Regions from separate parts of the Pullulanibacillus sp. KACC 23026 genome, predicted to be linked through region 2. Evidence: riboswitches for the same ligand, from Rfam matches in the RefSeq annotation. Region 2 holds a riboswitch; each other region holds the start of a gene.

Region 1 (7,065 bases), 1.0 Mb from region 2:
CCATTGCTATAATGGCTCTCGCAATAGTTGCATCTTTCTCATTCACCGTACAATAGGAAATTCTTTTAAATAGAACAATGAACTGAAACCCGTTCCAAAGTCATCTAAACTAATTACCTGGAGTTTTCATATACGGTATTGTTCTGTCTGACCTTTGAAAACATCGTGGCTTTTCTAACATCTTTAATCATGCTTAAGGAAATATGCCCCGTTTAATCCAATTGATGACCTAGGAGTTTACTCTTTCATATTAAAATAGACTATCTCCGGGATATTATATCGATACTTTAATAATCCATCTGCGACTTCTTTTTTTAGGATAGATCGCTGGACCCAATTATGGATACAGTCTACAAAGTCTTCAATACCCACATCAAGTCTAAGACACAAATCTTTAAACGAGATACATCCAAATGGATGATCCTGAAAGAAATTTATACATTTTAACTATGTCTTAACCATGCTGATAAATTTCCCTTTCTTTCTGCCTATTTATACGTCTATTGTCTCAATCTATATCCAAAATAAATATCCCTTGTTAATCCTATCTTTAGTCCTACTGATATATAGGATTATCTTCCTATTAAATCCAAAACAAAAAGCCTCTCTCCACTTTATTAAGCAGAAAGAGGCTTTTTTAGTATAAGTCAAAGATCCTCCATTTTTTGTTTATAAAAATAAGCAATTAGACCCGCCCTATCTTTTACATTAACCTTCTGGAAAATATTTGTAATATGATTTTTAACGGTATGTTCACTAATAAATAACTGGGAAGCCAGTTGTTTATTATTCAACCCTTTCACTACTAGCATAAGGACTTCATTTTCTCGATTTGATAATTTATCAATTTGGAACTCAAGATCTTTAGTGGAAATAGTTTGATCTAACGCACGCTCTCTAAGGATGAATTTTCTAAACTTTTCACTCAATAACGGATCAATAGGATTATCTATGGAATCCAACTCATGATCTTTCAGATGGTTAGATAATAGTGCAAGCAGTTGCCCTCCAAGGTCGAATCTTTGACCATATCGATTATATTTGGGATAATTCGTTATTTCAACAAAGTCTTGCAAAATTTTATATACCGATGAATGATCAGGTAGTACATTTGCTACAAATTCAGGCGTATACGAAGATAATAAACAAGCATATTCAATATCTTCTCTTTCCTTCAAAGACATTTCCAAGTAATCCAAAAACAAATGAGCGAGTTTTTTTAATTTTGTTGTGAACTCATAACTCTGAGGATCCCAATACCCTACACTTTCATGTAAAAGTGCTATTGAATGTTGAATCTCCACTTTTGTATGATTTGTCCTATTAATAGCCAGTGCACCGATGGTTGCTAGAGAAGACAAGAATGTTAAGTGATCCTCATTATTAAGATTCTGAGAAACACTTAATACACCATAAAGCTTTTGGCTATATACAGGACATTCTATAATGGTTTCTCCCCAATCTGAGACGCGAATAACAGGAGAAGCCTTTGATAAATTTCCCCCTTCATCTTTTAATTGGTTGTATCTCCTTAATACCTGCTTTCCATACTTTTCACTTTGGTCCTTTGTTAATCCCCTCGAGACAATTCTAACCTCTCCCGAATTAGAATCGAGATCGAACAGAGTAAGTGAAGAAAAGCTGACTTGCATAATATTCATGCTCATATCAACAAGCATTAGAGCAATTTTCTTAACATCTTGAATGCGGGATAACAGTTGACTTATTTCTATTAAGGCATTCAATTTCTGAAGCTGGTACCTAAATTTTTCTCTTGTTATCCTATTGAACAGATATGAACTGATTATATCCGTTATGACTTGACCGATACTTAGAATAGATTGTCCAAGTTTACCTTTTTTAAAAGAGACACCAAATAATACACCTGTGATACTATTATCAACAGTGATTGGGTAACAAACAAGTGATTGAGGTTTGATATCGTTAACTTTAAACAGTTTCCCTCTAGGATCAATATCAATCTGCTCCCAATAACCGGCTATTCCGCTAACCAACACTTGACCTAAAAAACCTTCCCCAACTAAAAAATTTGTTCCTACTAATGATTGATAATCTATGTGTCCCGTCACTAAAGAGATCACACATTCGTTATCGTTATTTTTTTTAGCAAGGCCTACAAAATCAAGATCAGAATCTAAGTTCAAAAACTCATTTAATATTTCAGAGACCGTATCTTTTTTTTCCTGTGCAGCAAGTTCAAGCACATTTTGTACACTTCTAATCAGTTGAATGTCTTCTGTTTTCTTTTGATCATTCTCTAAGAGCTTACTTATGACCTCAGATAATTCTAAAATTCTACTTACAATTCGCTTCTTTTCTTCGCTCGTTGTCTCCGGAACTTCCTCAATTGCGTTTTCCCAAATTGATGGTTGCGTGACTTTTTGTCTTATATATTTATAAAGGTCCGAGCGGGATTCCGTTTCTATGATAACACCCGCCCATAAATAATACTTAATCTCACCCCTTATACTTACTGGAGAAAGTACAATCTTTAGGCCAGGAAACGTGTCTAAAACGCTAGACCCCACTGCACTTTTTATCCATTCATAATATAAGGAATGGTTACTTTGGACCATTTTTGCCAAGCTGTTTTCTCCTGAAAAAGAAGTGACTGGATTTCCTTTAAGGTCTAGTAATATTATGGCTAGCTTGCAATTAGAAGCAAACACATCTTGCACTTGTTGAATACTGTCTAGTGCGTTTTCCATTTGTCATCCAGCTTTTCACTTAAAATATTCGGTTGATTATATCTATATATAGAATCATTTCCAGATTCAATTTCAGTTAATATCGATAAGGCAACTAAACTATTTATTATTGGCTTCAGATGTTCAGTCGATCGTCCTAATCGACTTGCTAGACTTTCTAATGTTTCCATTGCAAAAGGATTTTCTTCAAAAAAATAGGTGCATTCCACTTGTAATAATAACGATATATCTGTCATATAATCTCGCTCCTTAAACCAATTGGATAAGTGGTTTCTCCGAAATCGTTTCCACAAGAAGGGGTTCAGAAACAAACCCACTTGTTGATTTGGTTAATTGGAGATATTGATAATTACCATCAACCCAAGTACGAATAACTCCATTTGATGTCCTCTCTAAAAACGAGGAGGTTTCTTTACCTATTTCAGAAAAATTGCAAAGAGCAAGTATTGTGTTTCCGGTAGTTCTTGCTCTGGTAGATTCTTCAGCAAAAATTCGTTTAACAAAATCCGGTCCTCTTAAAGAAAAAATTGCGCTTAAATCATAAAAAACAAACCAATCATCTAATGTGTTAAAGTTTCGAGTTACCATTTTAGTCAACTCACCATTTAAAAAGCCTAAGTAATCTTCGTTCGATACATCTTTTACATTCAAGACATTGTCTTTGAAGACATCTGGGACTTCCCGATTATACTGTTCTATAAAATACATCTTATCTTGTTTGCAGGCTTCTTCTAAATCAACACCATATAATTTATAGACTTTTTGAAGATCCTCGATAGTGGTCAGACTAGAGGGTTGTGCAATGATTCGATCCCCCTCTAGTATTCTTTTCGTTATAATAGAACCAATTAGATATTTGTAGTTTGCTTTACTATTTGTGTCAATTAATAGCGTTGATCCTCTTGTGATTCCGCCGGAGAGTAGTTGATCTAATTTTCCAATTCCAGTTGACACTTTATCATGTGCTTTAATTAATACATCTTCAACAACTGAGAGTGCTGGAACTAGATGAATCCCTTTATCTGTTAGTCGATAAATATGTTCACCTTCAATAATTTTGCGACCTCTCATTTTTATAACTTCAAGTGTCCGTTTACGAAATTTCTGCATTTGTTCTTCTATAGAAAGACGGATTACCCCATCTGCTACATAATGTTCAAATGTATCTTCACTATTTGAATTTGCCCGTTCACTTAGTAACATTGAAGTTAGCGAGAATTTACGTAGAATATTCCTCAGATTATAGAGTGCCTCTCTATTTTCCTTCTGATCTTTATAGATATATTGAAGGAGACTAATACTATCTACTACAACTCTCTGGCAATTTATTTCTTGTATTAATTGCTCAAATAGACCATTAGGTTGTTTCATTTGCTCTAAAAGAACTTCAGGTTTTATACTTATAAAACGTAAAAGATTCTGCTTTTCTAGTTTTTTTAGATCCCAACCAAACGCTTCCATATCTTGATAGATCTGGTGAGGGAATTCTTCAAAGGTAATGTATATACCCGTTTCACCAGATTTCAAAGCTCCATGTACAAGGAATTGTACACCTAATGTTGTCTTTCCCGTTCCTGGTGCCCCTTCAACAATAATTGCCGATCCTTTTGGCAGTCCTCCATATAATATTTTGTCAATTCCAGCTACTCCTGATTCAGTAATATTCTGCATAAATGCCGCCCTCTATATTTATATATTGTTAAAAAAAGGATCTTAAAATGATACCTTCATAATCACATCAAATACTTAAAGGCAACCTACCTAAAATACGAGCAACTAAAAGAGCTCCCTCCACGAAGTTGGACGAGCCCTTGAACTCTAACCACTTCGGTAACCGGCTACCATAGCAACGCTTTAGGTCCGTGGCTTTGCGTCTCCATCTTTCAATGGGTTTGCCTTTTCGGATTCGATTTTATAGTTTATCCGAATGATCATGAACTTCATTCCATTCGTAAATGACTTTGGATCTCAAACAAAAAAACGTCTCAATTATATAATTTATATTATCACAAAAATAATTTATCCGATATCATGAACCAGATAGCCCTTATAATAAAGCCAAGTCTAGCCTTCAATGAAATTGGAACTATAATGGTCAAACAGCCAGTCAAGTACAAGATACGGGTACTTATGCCTTTGAAGTTCAAGCTGATGGAGATTGGTCCATAAAAATTCAATAGAGGCTGGGACAAAGCTAAACTAACTGACTTAAATTCCGAACACTAAATGTTTATAAGGACAGAAACAAATAGGAAACGCAGTCAAAATACAGAGACTCCTCGCGGGAACAGCATGTGTCAGAAGACCCCGCAAGCAAGGGTTTTCCTTGTTGAGGAGGCTTGGGCCGTGCACGCGGAAAGCGATGTATTTTGACTAGCGTTTCATCAAAGATTTAACTTATAAATGAAAAACCGAACCCATCACGTTAAAACGTGTGAATAAGTTCAGTTTTTTTCTATTCGTCAACTATTTTTGTCCCAGTCGCTTTCTATAAGTGACTAATTAACCATGATCCTTGCGAGTTCCGCTAACTTCTCGCTTATGGTGACGATTTGACTTAGAGTCTCTGATGTTGCGTTAATCGTTTTTGTTTGTACACTCAACTCGGCTACAAGATCTCCTACTTCGCGTTGAATTTGATTGAGAGAATCGATGACATGATCCGTCGAGTTAAGAATGGTTGTCGATGATGTCTTAGTGTTTTGAGAAAGTCTTCTAATTTCATTGGCTACGACAGAAAAACCTTTCCCTTGTTCTCCAGCACGCGATGCCTCAATAGCTGCATTGAGACCGATCAAATTTGTTTGAGAAGACACTTTTGCAATAACATTAGCCACTTGACTAATTTCAACTGTAGAATCCTCCACCCTTTTACTATTATTAACGAGTTGTTGTGAAGTGGTTTGTAATTCTGCTGCAGTATGGCTAATCCCTTCTAAGGACGTGTTCAACGTTTGCATCATTGTCAGCAATTCATCGGCTGCATTTTGCAGGATCTCTTTGTTCTCAGTGGATATAAATACACACATAGAACCCACTATACTTCCATCGCTAATAATCGGAACACCCGTACCTTGATAAGGAATTCCACCGGTCAATTGTTTATTCCCTATTCGAGATATAACCTGACCCGTCGTCACAACTTCCTTCCCAATACTTCCCTCTAATAATGGCTTGCCTTCTCCAAAGACATCTAGATAGAAATCATCACCTGAAATCGCATGTATATACCCTTCCTTGTCTGTGACAACAAGTTGGGCATATGGAATTAATTTGTGGAAGACATCAGATACCATAATTATAGTTTCAAGTTTATTCATTATATAAGGTTCTCCTTAAAATCGATTTCACTTTTTTCAGCTTCCTATACTTTATCGGAAGTTTTAAGAAAAAATTTAAATCTTCCCTATTTAAGCACCTTTTTTCTTTTATAACCTGTCAATTCATGGTAATGGTTGCTACTCTACCCTTTTTATCAAGTTTAACGCCATCCATTTCCATATCCACCCACTTTTAACTCATTATCCGATTAACTCGATATACGAGTATTCTTGGAAAATATTTAGAAATACGCTTCAATAGACAATTTGGCCGCTCTCCGTTTGGCGTAAATAAGGCGAGGCGCTCCCGCTATTCAAGGCACCATGCCTGCCCCTCCAATGAAACCTCCATCTAACTATTAAACTCGTATTTGTTATTCAATAGCAAATAAAATTAAGTTAACAACATAATAAAATAACCCCGAACAGTTCCAAACCATTTGGGGTTACTTTCAACTTTTATGGGTAATGGAATTTTATGTTAGAATAAATAAGTAAATATTATGAATAATTATTAAAAAAGCAAAGGATGTTTTAAATTGAGCACTATTTTTATTATCTTATCAGCTAGTGTTGTAATAACTCTCTTGGTGTTTTTTAATAGCAAAAAACACCGACTGCAAGAGAATAAAAAATTAGTGAACCAATGGAATGATAAGGATTATAAACGAAACGAGGAACCTATTAAATCTGTAAGAATGTATTGGAATAGCTATGAACCTACAAAGAATCAAGTTTCTATAGATGATCTCACTTGGAATGATTTATCTATGGATACTGTATTTCAAAAAATTAATTTAACACACACTAGTATAGGGGCGGAGAAATTATACTGTAATCTTAGGTCTATTAATTTAAATGAAAACTACTTTAATGAAAAGGAGCCCTTTATCAGAGCGCTCTTTGAAACAAGAGCATTGCGAGAAGAAATTGAATTAAAGTTAATGGCATTAGGGAAGAAGTCGTTTACCGATACTTCTTCTTTCCTTTACCAAATTACGGATAAATTTATGAAA
Region 2 (7,592 bases):
GGCGAGGCTTCTCTTTAACTTGATCATATGAAAAACGAATCACGGTCCATCCGTCAATCACCAGCTGGTTTTGACGTTCCAGGTTGTCGGTAAATTGCCATCTGCTTATGTTCTTTAAGTGAGGGCCGTACCCATCGATTTCAAGGCAAATCCGAATCGCGGGACGAATATAAGCAAAATCCAAATATCGTTTGCCATCTTTGAAATCATCGACTTCATATTCTGGATGAAGATACTGAAAATGGTGAAATAAAGGCCACCACACTTGCTTCAAAAACAAAACTTCAGCTTGTTGATGTCCCTCTTGTAAGCGCCGCAGTCGTTCACCGGTTCTTGCCTGCAAGTGGGCATCTATAAAGGCTTGGTATTCTTCTTCAAATCCCATAGCATCCCTCTCCTACCAAATAATTTTGTCGCTAGTACACTTTAGAACGATTAGGAATAAAACTTAACCAAATAAATTTGATAATAGAAACTGTTTTGTACATCTAAAGGAATTGAAAATGAATGAGGATTAATGCGTGTGAAATATAGAGGGTTAATGCAACTGAATAGGAGATCGTAAAGACTTGCAGTGTAGATCATATAACATTCAAATTTGGGGATAGAACTATTTTTAGTTTAAAAGATTTCCTAAATTTGTCAACCTGTTATTTTGATAGTTCAATAACACATTCTTTCATCAAGAAAAACGATACTATTCTAGACGCCCCAACTTAAGGAGAGGCATTTGGGTAAAATCCTCAGTTACTTATGATACGGTTCACCCTAACGGCTATGAGGCAAAATTTTTAGGGCACCCGAGGAAGGGTACCCTAAGTGAACGGTCAAAGTCGTATCAATGACAGAGTTTTGAGGTTTCTAGTCTCTCAGCTGAATCTCATAATCTGTAACAACCTTACCATCGTACTGAATAATTTGGCCATTTTGATTTTTATCAGACAGGATAATGTCCGTACTCATTTGCCCGGCGGCTTCGGGAGACTTGACGAATCCGCCGTGGACACCCGCTTCCATGCCGTTCAAGTCGGTTGCAACAGCGCCAGGCATGATACCGAAAATTTGGCGATGGCTGCCCATTTTTTCGAACTCGTAAGCGTAGGTCAGTGTCATCACATTGAGTGCTGCTTTGCTCGTAATATAAGCGAGCGGGTGCCAAAAGTCGGTCGGCGAAATCGGGACGGTGATGTTGACGATTTTCGCGTTGACTGTAAGAGCTGTCAGCAGATTTTTCATGAGTTCATGGGTGCCGAGGAAATTCGTTTCCATCGTCGTGCGTAGATCCTCAGTTGTATAGTCAAAGGTATGCTTTGCGAGGTCGAGCGCCGCGCGCCCAGGCTTGATACTATCAGGAATTCCAGCATTATTGACCAAAATATCGAGCGAGCTAACCTTTTTAGCCGCTGCGTGTAAGCTGTCTAAATCATTCAAATCAATCTTGATGAACGTCGCTGATAGGCCTTCTGCGGCAAATTTTTCGACTGCTGCCTGCCCGCGGGCTTCATCACGCGCCCCAACGAGAATGTCATAGCCCCGCTTTCCAAGACTTCGAGCGATTTCGAAACCGATTCCTTTATTTGCGCCAGTGACAAGTGCTTTCATAGTTAATGAGCTCCTTTTCGTATTTTATTTAGATACAAACAGGTAATAACTATCGACAAGATCATCAGCATTCTCTATAACGCCTCAAATCCTCTGATACGATGTGTCAGGCTCATTATAGGACTTAAACCACAGTTGAAGTCAAGCTCCATATTTTGTGCTATAAACATTTTTAAACAACACCGATAATCGTGTTCAAAGCCTTCTTAATGTTTAATCTTACGAAGATAGATGTTACCTCCAGACAAATGATAACGACACATTCGTCAAAATTTCATACGGCGCCCCAAATGGAAGGCTCGCTCAAGCTTTTCTTTCAACTTCTTCCGTTGAACCGTTTGATGGCCTCCTCAGTCACTGGTTCGAAGAGGTTGACTAAGTTTCCGTCGGGATCACGGAACAACATGGCACGGTTCCCCCATGGCATCATGGTCGGTTCCTTTACCCACTCATCTACAAACGGTTTCAAGCGCTCGTATTCGGCATCGATATTATGGACACGGAACTCAATAATGACGGAGTGATTGTCGGCCGCCACTGCGGAACCAGTCCCAAACAGCGGCACCGTCTGCGAATGACCGATCGCAAGGGTACACGATGGCACAACGAGTTCGGCAAAGACAGGCGCAGGACGTTCTGCCGAAACACCCATAACTTTTTCATAGAAATTGACAAGACGATCCACGTCGTCGGTAATAATACGTACAGAAGCAAAATTCACAGATACCATCCTTTCTATAATAAACGATACACTATCTTATCCAATATTTTGGGTCGGAACCAGCGAAGCTTCCGTAGAGGCCCGATTTACTTGATTCCTCGACCATGCTTGATGCCTGGCTGTTGCTCAATTCATCCAATTGAAATTAATTGGTCCGTTTCCTCCAACCGATGCAAGACCTACTTTGCATTATCTCTCACCCCTTTATGTTTACTTACTCCGATTATAAAATGACGCTACTGACACCAGTATGTCAGTAGCGTTTTAAGATTTTTTGAGCTTCCTCACTAATCCGACTTCTGAATGATTCAGGCTCCAAAACAATCGCATCGGCTCCCCAACTAAGGACCCATTGCAGCACTTCGTCCAAGTGACGAACACGTAAGACCACAATAAGTCCATCTTGATGCTCTGCCATTTCCTCTATGTAATGATAGCTCGATTCCTTTACCTTATCAGCGACCTCATGGTTAAATCGAAGGCGGACATGTAAGTGTCTATCATCCAGCGGGGTATACTCGCTTAAGTTAAACTGTATCGGGAATTCAAATCGTTGCCTCAACTCGATCAATTCTGTCATTCGGGACAAGCGAAAATGACGAATTTCTTGGCGCAAATCACACCGGGCTACGAGCATCCATGATCCTTCAACTAACACCAATCCATAGGGAGCAACAGTACGAACACTATGTCGTTCCCCTTCAGAATCTGCAAGTCCTTTTGTATAATGAAAGCCGATTTTTCTCTCATCTAATATCGCTCGACGTATCTTTTCTAGATAGTCTTTTTCTTTTGACTGAGTAACCGGTTTATCAGAAATGAGCAAACGCATTGCTTTACGTACACGAGAGGTTTCATTGAGAACACTCTCTGGTAAAATGGCCTCAATTTTGCTCCGAGCATCTTGAGCTTTGATGCGATAATCATCATCAAATCGTTGTTCGATAAAGTCCGTTCCAATCAGCAAACTCACGACTTCTGGAACCGTGAAACTAATTGGAGGCAGGAAATAGCCTTCCATAAGAGAATAGCCTGTCCCAGGGGCCCCTATTATCGGAACACCCGCTTCACACAATGCCTCGATGTCACGGTAGATCGTTCGCACACTAGTTTCAAATTGGCTCGCCAAATCTACGGCCCGTACAACGTCTTTACGTTGTAACCTCAGCACGATCGCTAACAAACGGTCTGTTTTGTTCATTGATTCTCCCCTTAAATGTTCATTGTAAAATAAACATACCACATCTTAATTGAGAAGATGATTTTATGAATCTAGAGTTGTTTGACATTGACGTGTATTGGCATCTATGTGGGAATCGCTAATAATAATTGAAGGCTTCTATTGTCGTTTTTCCGTTAACGGTCCCGATTGTGAAAACCTCTTTACTTTAAGGGACGTTCTTTTATAAACGAAATGACTTGTTTCGTCATGTTGGGCAGATACGAAAAAACGATCACTTAGAATGCAATCGTCTCTTAGATCGGATCATTTATAACCAAATCCTCGGACTGTTTATGTGTTAATCAATTTTTTTAGGACAAACTTTAATTAGAGTTCATTTAGATTTGGAGTTCTTATAATGACGAATAGTCAAGAAATCATTCAAAAAATTGATAACGTGTCTGACAAGCTAAACCAAAATGTTTACCAAGTGAATGACATTTGGGTTCATGACGTTGTTTTTACCTGGAGATGGTGGATCGGGTTGCTCCTCACGATAATGCCTTGGATTTTATGGATTTTCTTTAGAAAAAAAGAAAGTACAGATCGATTTCTTTATATCGCATTTATTATTATTCTTCTCTGTGTCTTACTCGATGTTACGGGTGACCAATATGGAATATGGCGTTATAGATTTAATTTAGTTCCTATTGTACCAACCTATTTCCCATGGGATTTTACTTTAATGCCTGTTACGATCATTTCGCTCATGCAATTCCAACCAAAATTAAGCCCTATTATAAAAGCAATCGTATTTTCCTTAGGGACATCCTTTATTGGAGAACCACTATTTCAATGGATAGATGTTTACGAACCAATACATTGGAAATACGAGTATTCTGTACCTATCCAATTTTGCATCTACCTTTTATGCCATTGGATTTATCAAAAAAGATTCTACGTGGAAAAATAAGGGAGTGAATATTAGTCTCTATTGCTCTGCTTAATGAATAATGACAATATAGATCCTGATCCCCTAACAGGATAGCCCATGTCATCAAATAGCCCTTTCCATATATAACAAACATTTGCCCCTTACATTCAGCTTCTTAAGTTCATATGATGAAGTATCCAGAACAAAAGGAGTTGAAAAAAATGGGATACGGAGCTATGGGCGGCGGCCAATGCTGTTACGGTGGCGGCGGCGGTATGGGCGCAGGATTTGCGCTAATCGTTGTTCTATTCATTTTGTTGATTATCGTAGGGACTGCCTACGTTTATTAATTAGTTTTATTTAGGGTAGACCATTTATCCACCCTTCTCAAAATAGCGTCCTCCACCGGGGCGCTATTTTATTGTGTATTTTAGGTCTTTTAATCAGAAACATCACTTTTTTGTAGAAATCTGCCGAATTATAATTGTTTTTTTATTTTCGGAAAAGATAGTAATATTTAAGATATAAATTTAATGCATGTTTAATTCAGAAAATAGCAAACCTCTCTAAAGAGTGGGACGCAAAGCTACAGGTCTAAAGTTTTTAACTAAGATGGCTGTGCTACCTGAGGTATTTTTAATATTTTTGGAGGAAAGCCATGTCTGAAATCAAAGAAAGCAATTTAGATAAAGAGTGGGTTAAATTAATGCTCCTCGCGAAAGAAATCGGTTTATCTATAGCAGAAGTCAGAGACTATCTAAATAAAAAATCAAAATTATAAATGCGTAATAGGAGTCTACTGGGAATTAGAGTTACCCATAGCCGCCCTGTTACAAAATAGTTTAATTGAGTACTTACTTTATGTAACCAGCCTCTATTAGTTAGTTTTGTGCTAGATGTTGGTCAGATTACATCAAAGACACCGCTCTAGCTTTTTAATGGTTCTTAATTTTTGAATATGAGAGACTGTTCCCTGCTTTCTCCAAAAGGCCTTTCAAATTCACTTATACAGTTGACATTTTGGATATAAATAATCCATTTGGTCATTTTACTTTGAAAACAGTATTGTAACTTTTTTCTCTGTGTGAACAGTGCTAAAATCTTAAATACGGTTATTTCGATTAAAGAAAATCTTTAGTTAAAATAACCGTATTTTTTTATCTTATTAAACAAGTCTAGTAAAACTAGATTCATATTCCGCCACCAATTTTCGTTATAATTAAGCTTGTGATAAGGCAGCTTTTCAAGAATTTATCTCAGCAACCCCCCCTATATATTTTTGCTTTTTTCAAATCTGGGCAAGCATTAAAAAGACACCTTTCCTAATTTGGAAATGCGCCATGGTGATTATCATTTATCTCTTGCTGTAGCGTTGTACTGCGCAGTAAGGGATACAGTTTAAATAACATCATTCTTCAAAGCTCTCTTCTCTCTTCACTTGAACAAGCTAAAATGAATTTAGAAACATATTTTGTACTTTCTCTTTAATTCTCTAGTATAGAAACGGAATAATTCTCCAAGTCTTGGACATATATTGTTTGTATTGTTCACCAAATAGTGTCACAAGAGCTCTCTCTTCAATTTTTATACGATACGAATAAGCAAGAAAAAATAAAATGATATTTATAATAATGGCAACGTAGGAAGAAGAAGATAAAGCAAATCCTAAAAATGTCAAAAATGACCCTAAATAACCAGGATTACGAATATATTTGTATAAACCACTTTGAATTAACTTATGTTCGCCCTGCATTCCGACATTCCTACTGTAAAATCTACCCAATTGTTTCATTGAAGAATATCTAATCCATACTCCAATTAATCCAACGATAACACCAGAAAACAACAACGAATTATATTTATTTGCTGTAAAGGAATACATAAATTTTGGAATGGTTATCATCAATCCTAAAGCTACTCCAATATAAAAACTAGAGCCACGATTTTGTTTTTCTTCTTTAACAGGTTTTCTTCTATTAAATTCTAATAGGAAATATAGAACAATAGGCAAATATCCAACAAAGGCCATAATTTCTTCACCTTTCATTTATAAAAGCATTCAACCTAACTCATGTTTTTATCAATAAGGTCACGCAGTTTAGATATACCTTCAGTAATGATTAATTGCTCTTCTTTTTTCGCTGACTTTACTTTTGAAAGCAAAGGCCCATAATAATCTGGAATTAACTTTTTAATGTAGTCCTTAACTTGTTCTGAAATGTAAATACGTGTGTATCTCCTATCCGATTTGTCAGTTTTTCGTTCCACTAAGTTTTGTTTTTCTAAACGGTCTACTATCCCAGAAACTGTACTATGTGTTAGTCCTACCTTTTTGCTCAGTTCCTTCATAGTTAGACCATTACAATCCACTAGTGAATCAAGCACCATTAGCTGTGGGCCTGTAATCTTACTTTTAGCTATTTCTTTATCTATATCTTGCTGTAAAGTTTTATGGATTGCTTGTAGATTTTCCGCGAAATTGCTCCAATTAATTTCATTTTGCAAAATATATCACCTCTAAAAATAAGTCGTGATACGACGCGTCGCAACGCAACTTATTATAATGATTTAATCTATAATTGTCAAAACAAGGTTATTGTATTTTTTCACAAATTTTAAAAGAGCGCATATCCAATTTTGGAATGCACCAGATTGTTGAATTTCCTTTTGTAAAATGAACAGTATGGGTCTACTGCGAAATCGAGTTACTCCACAATCTGGCTCGTTTTTAGACAAGGGCTCGTACTAAAAATGTAGTTCAGATATACATCAACTTCAATAATTAGGTTGTCAAAACGATGTTTTCATTAACAATACAAGGTTTTAAATGGAAACAGCCTGTCATCCCTTGGACAACTTTGGTCATTCACTGATAAAAAGACTAGTTAATCAGCCCTTCGATACATAGAAAATCGAAGACAAACATCACCGTTTTTAATTCTTTGATCGAGTCTGTGCGTCTACAAGATGAGCTCTGTCGCAAGCTTCCTCGGGACAAGCTAGCACGAAGTAAAAAGTGATAGGATTTTCATGTGAGCATTCCTGCTTGGGGGGTGGATCAGGACTTGACCCTAAAAGAAAGCGAGTCAATTTCTACTTCAAAAGAAAAAGTGGAACGCAAGAACCGTCCCCGCATTCCAAAAAAGCGAAACGCAAGAACCGTCCCCGCGTTT
Region 3 (7,592 bases), 1.0 Mb from region 2:
TGAAACTTAAAGGGACAGACTTATATCATCCGCTAATTAAACACCCTGTAAAAAATAATATTGAGATTGATAAAGACATCCTAATTACAGGTTCCAATGCTTCAGGCAAATCTACTTTTATTAAAGCCGTTGCGATAAATTGCATTTTAGCACAGACCATTAATACTGTATTAGCAAAAGGGTTCCTTATTAAACCGTCCCACATTCTTACTTCTATGGCAATAAGTGATGATGTCTTAGGAGGTGACAGTTACTTTATTGCTGAAATTAAATCACTAAAACGGATCATTGATACCATTAAACAAGGTATGTCTTGCATGACATTTATTGATGAAATTTTAAAAGGGACCAATACAGTAGAACGAATATCTGCATCCGCTTCAATTTTAAATTGGATTAATTACCAGAAGAATAATTTGTGTATTACAGCTTCACACGATATAGAGTTAACACAAATTACAAAGGATTACTATGAACACTATCACTTCAGTGAAACAATTGAAAATAACTCGATATCATTCGATTATAAATTAAAGAAAGGCCCTTCGTATACAAGAAATGGAATCAAATTATTAGAGCAACTACACTATCCAAAAGAAATTATTAATCTGGCCTCTAAGTTAGCTAATTCCTTTGAGGCAGATGGGAACTGGATGACCTTTAATCATGTGAATTACCCGTTTTATCATAATTGATCAAACAACATTAACCTTCGAAAAAACATTCCCAAATGCAATTCTTAATTAAACAATGGAAGTAGCCGGCTAATAATTTCGTATCCTTTTGCCTGCCTTACTAGCTTTAGAGTGACAACCCTTTATAGAAAAACAAAAGACCTTTAAACATCATGTGTTTAGAGGCCTTTTAATCTGTCTAGTTAATTTATGCTTTTTTTTGAACGCGCCAAATGATTCACTAATTGGTTTAACTTAGCTTCTTCATTTAAACCCATATTTGTAAATTGTATTCCATATAACAAGTTATTACTTCCTTTATGGCCCTCTTTTCTAACAACAATTCCTGAATAGATATAAGTTTCCTCTTTTAGTGTAAAGCTAATATCAACTAAAACTGGATCAGTGACAGGAAAATCAACTTCGCATAAAAATCCTAAGCCACCGACACTTAGATCTAAAATCTGTCCACTAATTGACTTATTATTTAATTTCCTTAAAGTCTGATGACCAAAATCAATAATTTTAAGCTTGCAGGTTAGATCCTTCACTGAAACCCGGTGATATTTCCTTCTGTTTTTCTGGATATTGATTGGATTTTTTGATGTCTTAGCTTTTTTCATTTTATTCTTTAAACGGGCTATTTCAGCTTTCTTAGTTTGATTGTTTTTTACAGATTTCAGGAAAAGGAAAACAATTATTAACAACATGAAGGTTTCGATCCACACTATATCATTCATCATCACTCATACCGTCTTTTCCAAAACATCAGGCTTACCCAAAGCATACCCCTGACCATATTTGATGCCAAAACTCTTGGCAAAGGCCAAATCAACAGGGGTTTCTATCCCTTCTAATATGAGATACGTCTTATACGCATCACAATAATTTTGAAGGAATCTAACAAAATCTTGTTTCTTCTTTGACATGTAAAGATCATGTGCAAAATACTTATCTAATTTTATAAAATCTGGGTTTAATTCGATTATTCTTTGGGTATCTTCAATTCCTTTGCCGATATCATCAAGCGCAATTAAAATCCCTGACTTTCTCAATAAATTTATTATCTTTTGGAATTGTTTTAAGTCCTTTATTTTCTCTGTTTCGGTTAACTCTAGTACTATTTGGTGCCTTGACACATTAAATTCATTCATTATATTAATAATGAAAGAGGGGAAATCCCCATTTGATATGGTCGACGGATAGACATTTACAAATAACTTACCTTCTCTTTTTGAGTATCCTGCCATATGGTAGGTACTGATAGCTTTATGGATGGACCGCGAATCCAATTCATAAAGCTTTTCTTTTTGTTTGGCAAGACAAAATGGTATTTCTGGATTTGAGAATTCATTGGATCTTAGCAAGACTTCTCTACCAATTAAGTACCAATTTTCAATATCATAAATAGGTTGAAAGTGATGATAAAACTGTTCTTCCCTTATAAAATGATCGATTAACATTAAATTCTCCTCACCTCTCCATAAAAAAAGAGGACTCCCCGAATTAATCAGAGAATCATCTACAATGCGCTCCTTTCTTCGGTAACCCGGCTGCCATTGTTGTTTCCATTAGGCCCGTGGCTTTGCGTCCTTTCCTTTCGAAAAAGTTTGCCTTTTCGGTATAGGTTTTTTATTTATAGAAAAAACCTATTTATGAAATTTATTGGATAACTAAGTTTTTTCAATAAACAAACGTTTTGGTATTTATGACAACCTTTTTATATATTGGTAAAATTTGTTATGAGTTCCCACCTATTAACTACACCCAATTTTTTATAAATACTATTCAGATGTATTTTAACTGTATTAGGTGATATCTTCGTTACTTCAGCGATCTCTTTATTAGATAAGCCAGTTAAAACATAACTATAGATTTCAAATTCCCTAGCTGAAAGTTTTTTTTTACACTATTTTTTATACTATCTTTATTATTATTCTCACGGGTTGCGGCTAAACTTGAGAATTCATTTATTAAATAACTTAACAGCCTTCTTTTTTCTTCAGTAAGGAAAACGTTTTCCTTATCTTGTTCTAACGTGTATTTCATACATGATAAGATCAACTCCTTCTCCTTATCCGAGAGCGTTATTCCTAAAATAGTATCCAATAAACCATTCCCCCATATTAGACCAAAACATCTGTTACCTGAAATATTTACCATTATTTATTATCTTTTTTAATAATAATGGTTAATACTTTATAAAGGAAGTAGTCATGGTTTACTACTTTACAGTACCAAGCTACTATTTTTCGACAATTTTCAATCTATTGAGGCAGATAAAATTTGTATCGGTCTTGATAAAGCTTAACTAATCTATACACTGTTGAGTCAACTCAAGAGAAAGCTCATTTATTTACATCCCGTTAGCATTTGGTTAGTAGACTGCTCAAAAAACCTATATATCAAGGAGGCTCCCCCATAGAGTGATCATCTGTAATAATTTGCATGTTATGTCCTAAAAACACGGTGCAGCAAGGATTTTCAAATTTCCAACTCGTAGCGTCTTGACGTACAGTTTCTTTTTTAACTTCAATGCATTTGTAAAATGTTTACATCTTGATCTTGTTATAGGGGAAATCATTACCTCTGAACATGAGAAAAGGCCCCCTCAGTTAAATTCTGAAAGGGCTTTTCAAAACCAATGTTAGATTTAGCATTAGAGATAGAACCATGTCTACTCACTCAACGTGTCCAACGTGTATGTAGCAACACACGACACTCCACGGAGGATATTGGCAGTTTCTAAAGTGCTCCTGTTTTTTATTGAATCTGTATCTCTTTATTACATTCGCAATTAGTTGATCGTTGAAAACTCTCTATTTTTATTCACTATTAAACCATTAATCTTAACATACGATGGTACTAATGGATGCTGGCGAATCATCTCAATACTCTTTTGGACAATCTCAGCAACATCCTGCTCTCCTTTTTCGATCCATTCTTTTAAAGTTCCATCCATAAATTCAGGCATGCAATGTTCAAAAAGATAATCCATCGTTCTTAGTTTTTCCTTCATTTGTTCACTTTCTGAATCAAGAAGACTTTTTAGATCGGGTGAAACGTTCCTCTTGCCTTCTGTACCAACTACAACTACTTCTTGAACATCTTCCTGATAAATAGCCATTATAATCGATCTCATAATATCTCCATAAGGATTGGAGATAACAGAGCCGTAGCTTTGTAAAATCAGCATGTTTTCAAGTTCAATATTCATCTCTTGTTGGAGGAATGGCTCTATTCTAGGTTCTATGTCTGTCAAAAATAAAACTTTTTTGTTGTTTTTATTTATATCCATAACGTACAACCCCTCTTATAAAATAATTTATGATGCTTTAATTTATACAAATAAAAATAGAAAACTAAATTGATAGACCTTTAATTTAACCACTACCAGTTTTCCCAACATCCTTCTGAATCAATACTTGCAAGTCTAATCCATCCATTTTTAACTTTTTGATGGAAAGCAACATCTTTCTTTAATAAACGCTCCACATATTCTCTAGGCGCTTGAATGACAATAAGTAATCGAAGAGGAGCATGATAGACCTTATAATCGGATTCCATAACAGATTGCCAAGGCAAGCCAGTTAACAAATCACTAGCAGTCCCCTGCATAACACCAAGACCTGCCGTCACGGTTTGCGTCCTTTTATTCCCGCTCCCATAATAATGGGGGGCAACAGTTGAGGCGTAATACTGCAGATTAATCCACTGTGCTACTGTTCCTGGTCCAGCGATAATATTAGAAAGAAGATTTCCGTTTTGATCCTGTTCCCAATCATAATTATGAAGAAACACTCGCCCTTCCAAATGGCAATCCTTAGTTAGTTGCCGCTTGCCAATTATAAAAGCAGCATTACGAGCCAATCCCCATTCGGGACGAATCTCACTCCAATCTTCTGCAAAACGATGAGCTTCCTCTGTCGGGTCTTTGAGATGAGATTTGATATTAGGTAATTGAGCTAGACGTTCTTCATTAGCATCATGGCTCACTTTAGGTAATACGGCCTTGATGCGTTCAAACGCGTCTTGAGCTTGATTTGAAAGTTTTGGAACATAAATCCACTTTAATTCGTCCACCGTCGTTTGGTGCTCAGCTGCAACAAAAACCGTTTCCTCTGGGATTTTTATCCCTTCCACTGAAAGTTTCTCTCTTACCTCCTGCAAGTTGCACAAAGTCGCTAAAACCCGTGCGTTGAATCCACCTGCCGCTCCACCGCAGGCCCCACATTCAAGAGACGCTGCATACGGGTTATTTAGGCTTTGGCTTCCATGCCCACAGATTACAACTAACGGTGCAAAATTCTTCGTAAGACCCATCATTTTGAGTGTTTGGCTTGCATAGCTTACTCTTTCTTCTTCAGTAAAGCCAATCGGAATCTCAGACTCTATGTCATGGTTGTTTTCAAGTTGAAGCTCGGTATCCGGTTTTTGTAACCACGTCTCTCGAAGTCGACGTATGAATCGACTGGCTACCCGTGGAATAAAACTCCGTGACACCATACTGAGACCAAGCCATGGACCACTGATCTCTGGTAAAAGTAAGCTTGCCAGGACATTTTGTTTCATTTTTTTAAATGTATAACCAGTCGAATCCACCACTTGTTTACGTTGTTGATAGGACTTCCGTTGAGTTTCATTTGAAGTCTCTATTATTTTATGTTGGGGGTTGTGCATAACTGGTAAAGAGGCATGGCAATGCTTGCTTCCCAATTCACTCGTTAAGATCGGTAAGCCAAAGAAACCCGCCACCCCAATCGTTTCAAAGGGTCCTTCCTTTTCCAGATGACGGCGAAAAGGTTCTGAACGCGTATCAATACAAAATGCCAATTGAGCTACTACCGCTTTCGCACTCTCTGCCTCCATTTGCCTTTTAGAGATTAGCTTCTCAGCTAATTGATTTTCAAAAGTTTGTTCCCAGGCTTCTAACCAAATCTTGTACCGAATCCTATTATTGAAGTGGTAGGCGAATTTTAAATAATCGATTTGTTGATGGTCTGACATTGTTGACCATTTTTTAATGGTAAGGCCTCCCCATTCGATCCAAGAGGCTAAAAGAGGAACAAGCTCTATTTTTTTCCCAACATTTTTTCTCGGTATGGGCAAGTAAGGCTTCATAAGAACCCATTCAATCGTAAGTCGAACAGCTAAATAATCGATTAGAAGCGATTGTTCATATGTGGATTGTTGGGAGCGCCAAAGCATCATTCCTGCCCAACCAGGTAAAGCAAGCAAATGGCCTTCAAGGTAGGTTTGCTTCTCTGATTCAAGAATATTAAGTGCTTTTAGCGCTGTATCTATTGCTGAATGGGCATCCTTAGGCCAATGTTTTAACCGCTCGCGCTGATATTTGGTTAATGCTGGATCGTACTGAATGAGTCGACGCCACGCACCATAGAAACCTTGATCACGACTTGGCATTTTCCAGGCTGCTTGTGCGTCATCAAGATACAACTTACACCACTTAATAACTAACTGATCAAGAATTTTTGCCAAAGTCTCGCCTTTTTTATGTTCTATATGCTCACTCATTGGTTGCATGGTATCGTTTTCTAAACCAGCTATACTCAAACGACCTATGGACTCTGCCATTTCTTTTAACTCTGGTGATGCCAATAGACTAGAAGGCAAAGAGTCTAATTTTAGAGAAGCTCTACAAAAACGCTCCGCCATATCCCTTGGTACATTAAATGAGTAAGAGTTAAGCCACTCTTCTAGGCCCTTTTCTAGAAAAATTCGATCAATCTCATCACGCTCTTTGGCTGATAGGATCAATGAAGGGCTAGGATATAGATCGACATCTTCAACCTTTTTTAACCAATCGGCAACCTGATCAAAGGTTAGTTCTTCTAGACCCTCCCAAGGATGACGGGCAGCAAATGTAGAAATTGGCGATAGGGGTACAATCACTCGACTCGCTAATTGAACACATTCGTCTAGACCGATCACTTTATAATCTGTTTTTCGTTCATCTTTTTTCCTTGTATCTTCTTTAGGTAATGTTGACGTTCCGCTCATGAGTGATAACCTCCCTTAGAAGATAATGTTTAAGGTAATTGGGGTGAACCTCCATCGCTTTTGATTGTCCTTCACCTAATTTGACTAACCAAAGGTAGAGGATAGCAAAGGCAATAGAAGAAGGAAAACGCCTCGCGAGTACGCTGATCAAACTGCCAAGTATTAAAAGACAACCGACAAAGATCACGACAGAAAGGGGAAGTTGGACACTTTGGTCAACGACAGTAGAATGTAACCACTTATAGAATAAGTGGTGGATCATAAAGTAAACGAGGGCAGAGCCTCCTAAAAGTGCAACACCTGCTAATCTTTCAATTCTCCCCTTGCCAAAAGCAACTAGTTGTGTCCAAGAAAAGGATAATGACCAGCCTAAGATTAGCGCATTCACCAAACCATACCCATTGCCAGAAGCCATCACCCAATATGCAATCCCTGCCAACAAGCCTAAAACCCAACCGAACATGGTCGATAAATAAGACGGCTTTTTATTAACGCTGCCGAATCCTTCATATGGATGGACAGCCGAACCAGATTGCAAAAATAGAGTTGCTTTGAACAGCCCATGTAATACAAGGTGAATAATCGCTGCCAAATAAGCGCCTAACGCACATTGAACGAGCATAAATCCCATTTGGGCAATTGTTGAACCCACTAATTGACGCTTATAGTCAACCTGGACCATACTAATTCCCGTTCCGATTAAAACAGAAATAGTAGAAAGAATAAGTAAAACAATTTGGGCTACCCCTCCATCAAACAATGGTGAAAACCGTGTAAGAATGATTCCACCTGCATTCACTAAACCCGCATGCATGATGGCAGAAACCGGAGTAGGGGCAGCTACTGATTCAATTAACCATCTTTGAAAAGGCCATTGAGCGGCTGGGATCATGACGG

What was found. A riboswitch is a leader RNA that binds a small molecule or an ion and turns the genes downstream of it on or off. The one in region 2 is predicted to bind cyclic di-GMP.
Region 1: another riboswitch for cyclic di-GMP. It lies ahead of PU629_RS20635 (DUF7125 family protein); the one in region 2 lies ahead of PU629_RS02940 (anti-repressor SinI family protein).
Region 3: another riboswitch for cyclic di-GMP. It lies ahead of PU629_RS20655 (EAL domain-containing protein); the one in region 2 lies ahead of PU629_RS02940 (anti-repressor SinI family protein).

The regions. Positions count from the first base shown of each region.
Region 1 covers NZ_CP119107.1:4,443,284-4,450,348, forward strand. Annotated here, with positions in the region: gene PU629_RS20625 (LuxR C-terminal-related transcriptional regulator) at 648-2,729, opposite strand; gene PU629_RS20630 (hypothetical protein) at 2,714-2,965, opposite strand; gene PU629_RS20635 (DUF7125 family protein) at 2,979-4,400, opposite strand; cyclic di-GMP riboswitch class I at 4,556-4,636, opposite strand; gene PU629_RS20640 (methyl-accepting chemotaxis protein) at 5,228-6,049, opposite strand; gene PU629_RS20645 (MutS-related protein) at 6,589-7,065, shown strand, end outside.
Region 2 covers NZ_CP119107.1:661,299-668,890, reverse strand. Annotated here, with positions in the region: gene PU629_RS02970 (DNA-binding response regulator) at 1-385, opposite strand, end outside; gene PU629_RS02965 (SDR family NAD(P)-dependent oxidoreductase) at 862-1,602, opposite strand; gene PU629_RS02960 (VOC family protein) at 1,919-2,323, opposite strand; gene PU629_RS02955 (helix-turn-helix transcriptional regulator) at 2,577-3,524, opposite strand; gene PU629_RS02950 (CBO0543 family protein) at 3,904-4,458, shown strand; gene PU629_RS02945 (YjcZ family sporulation protein) at 4,641-4,769, shown strand; cyclic di-GMP riboswitch class I at 4,965-5,048, shown strand; gene PU629_RS02940 (anti-repressor SinI family protein) at 5,078-5,200, shown strand; gene PU629_RS02935 (methyltransferase family protein) at 5,912-6,466, opposite strand; gene PU629_RS02930 (MarR family winged helix-turn-helix transcriptional regulator) at 6,484-6,924, opposite strand.
Region 3 covers NZ_CP119107.1:4,450,869-4,458,460, forward strand. Annotated here, with positions in the region: gene PU629_RS20645 (MutS-related protein) at 1-695, shown strand, start outside; gene PU629_RS20650 (PilZ domain-containing protein) at 878-1,417, opposite strand; gene PU629_RS20655 (EAL domain-containing protein) at 1,421-2,137, opposite strand; cyclic di-GMP riboswitch class I at 2,215-2,299, opposite strand; gene PU629_RS22675 (helix-turn-helix transcriptional regulator) at 2,395-2,550, opposite strand; gene PU629_RS20660 (hypothetical protein) at 2,532-2,783, opposite strand; gene PU629_RS20665 (carbonic anhydrase) at 3,472-3,972, opposite strand; gene PU629_RS20670 (DUF2309 domain-containing protein) at 4,065-6,695, opposite strand; gene PU629_RS20675 (NADH dehydrogenase subunit 5) at 6,670-7,592, opposite strand, start outside.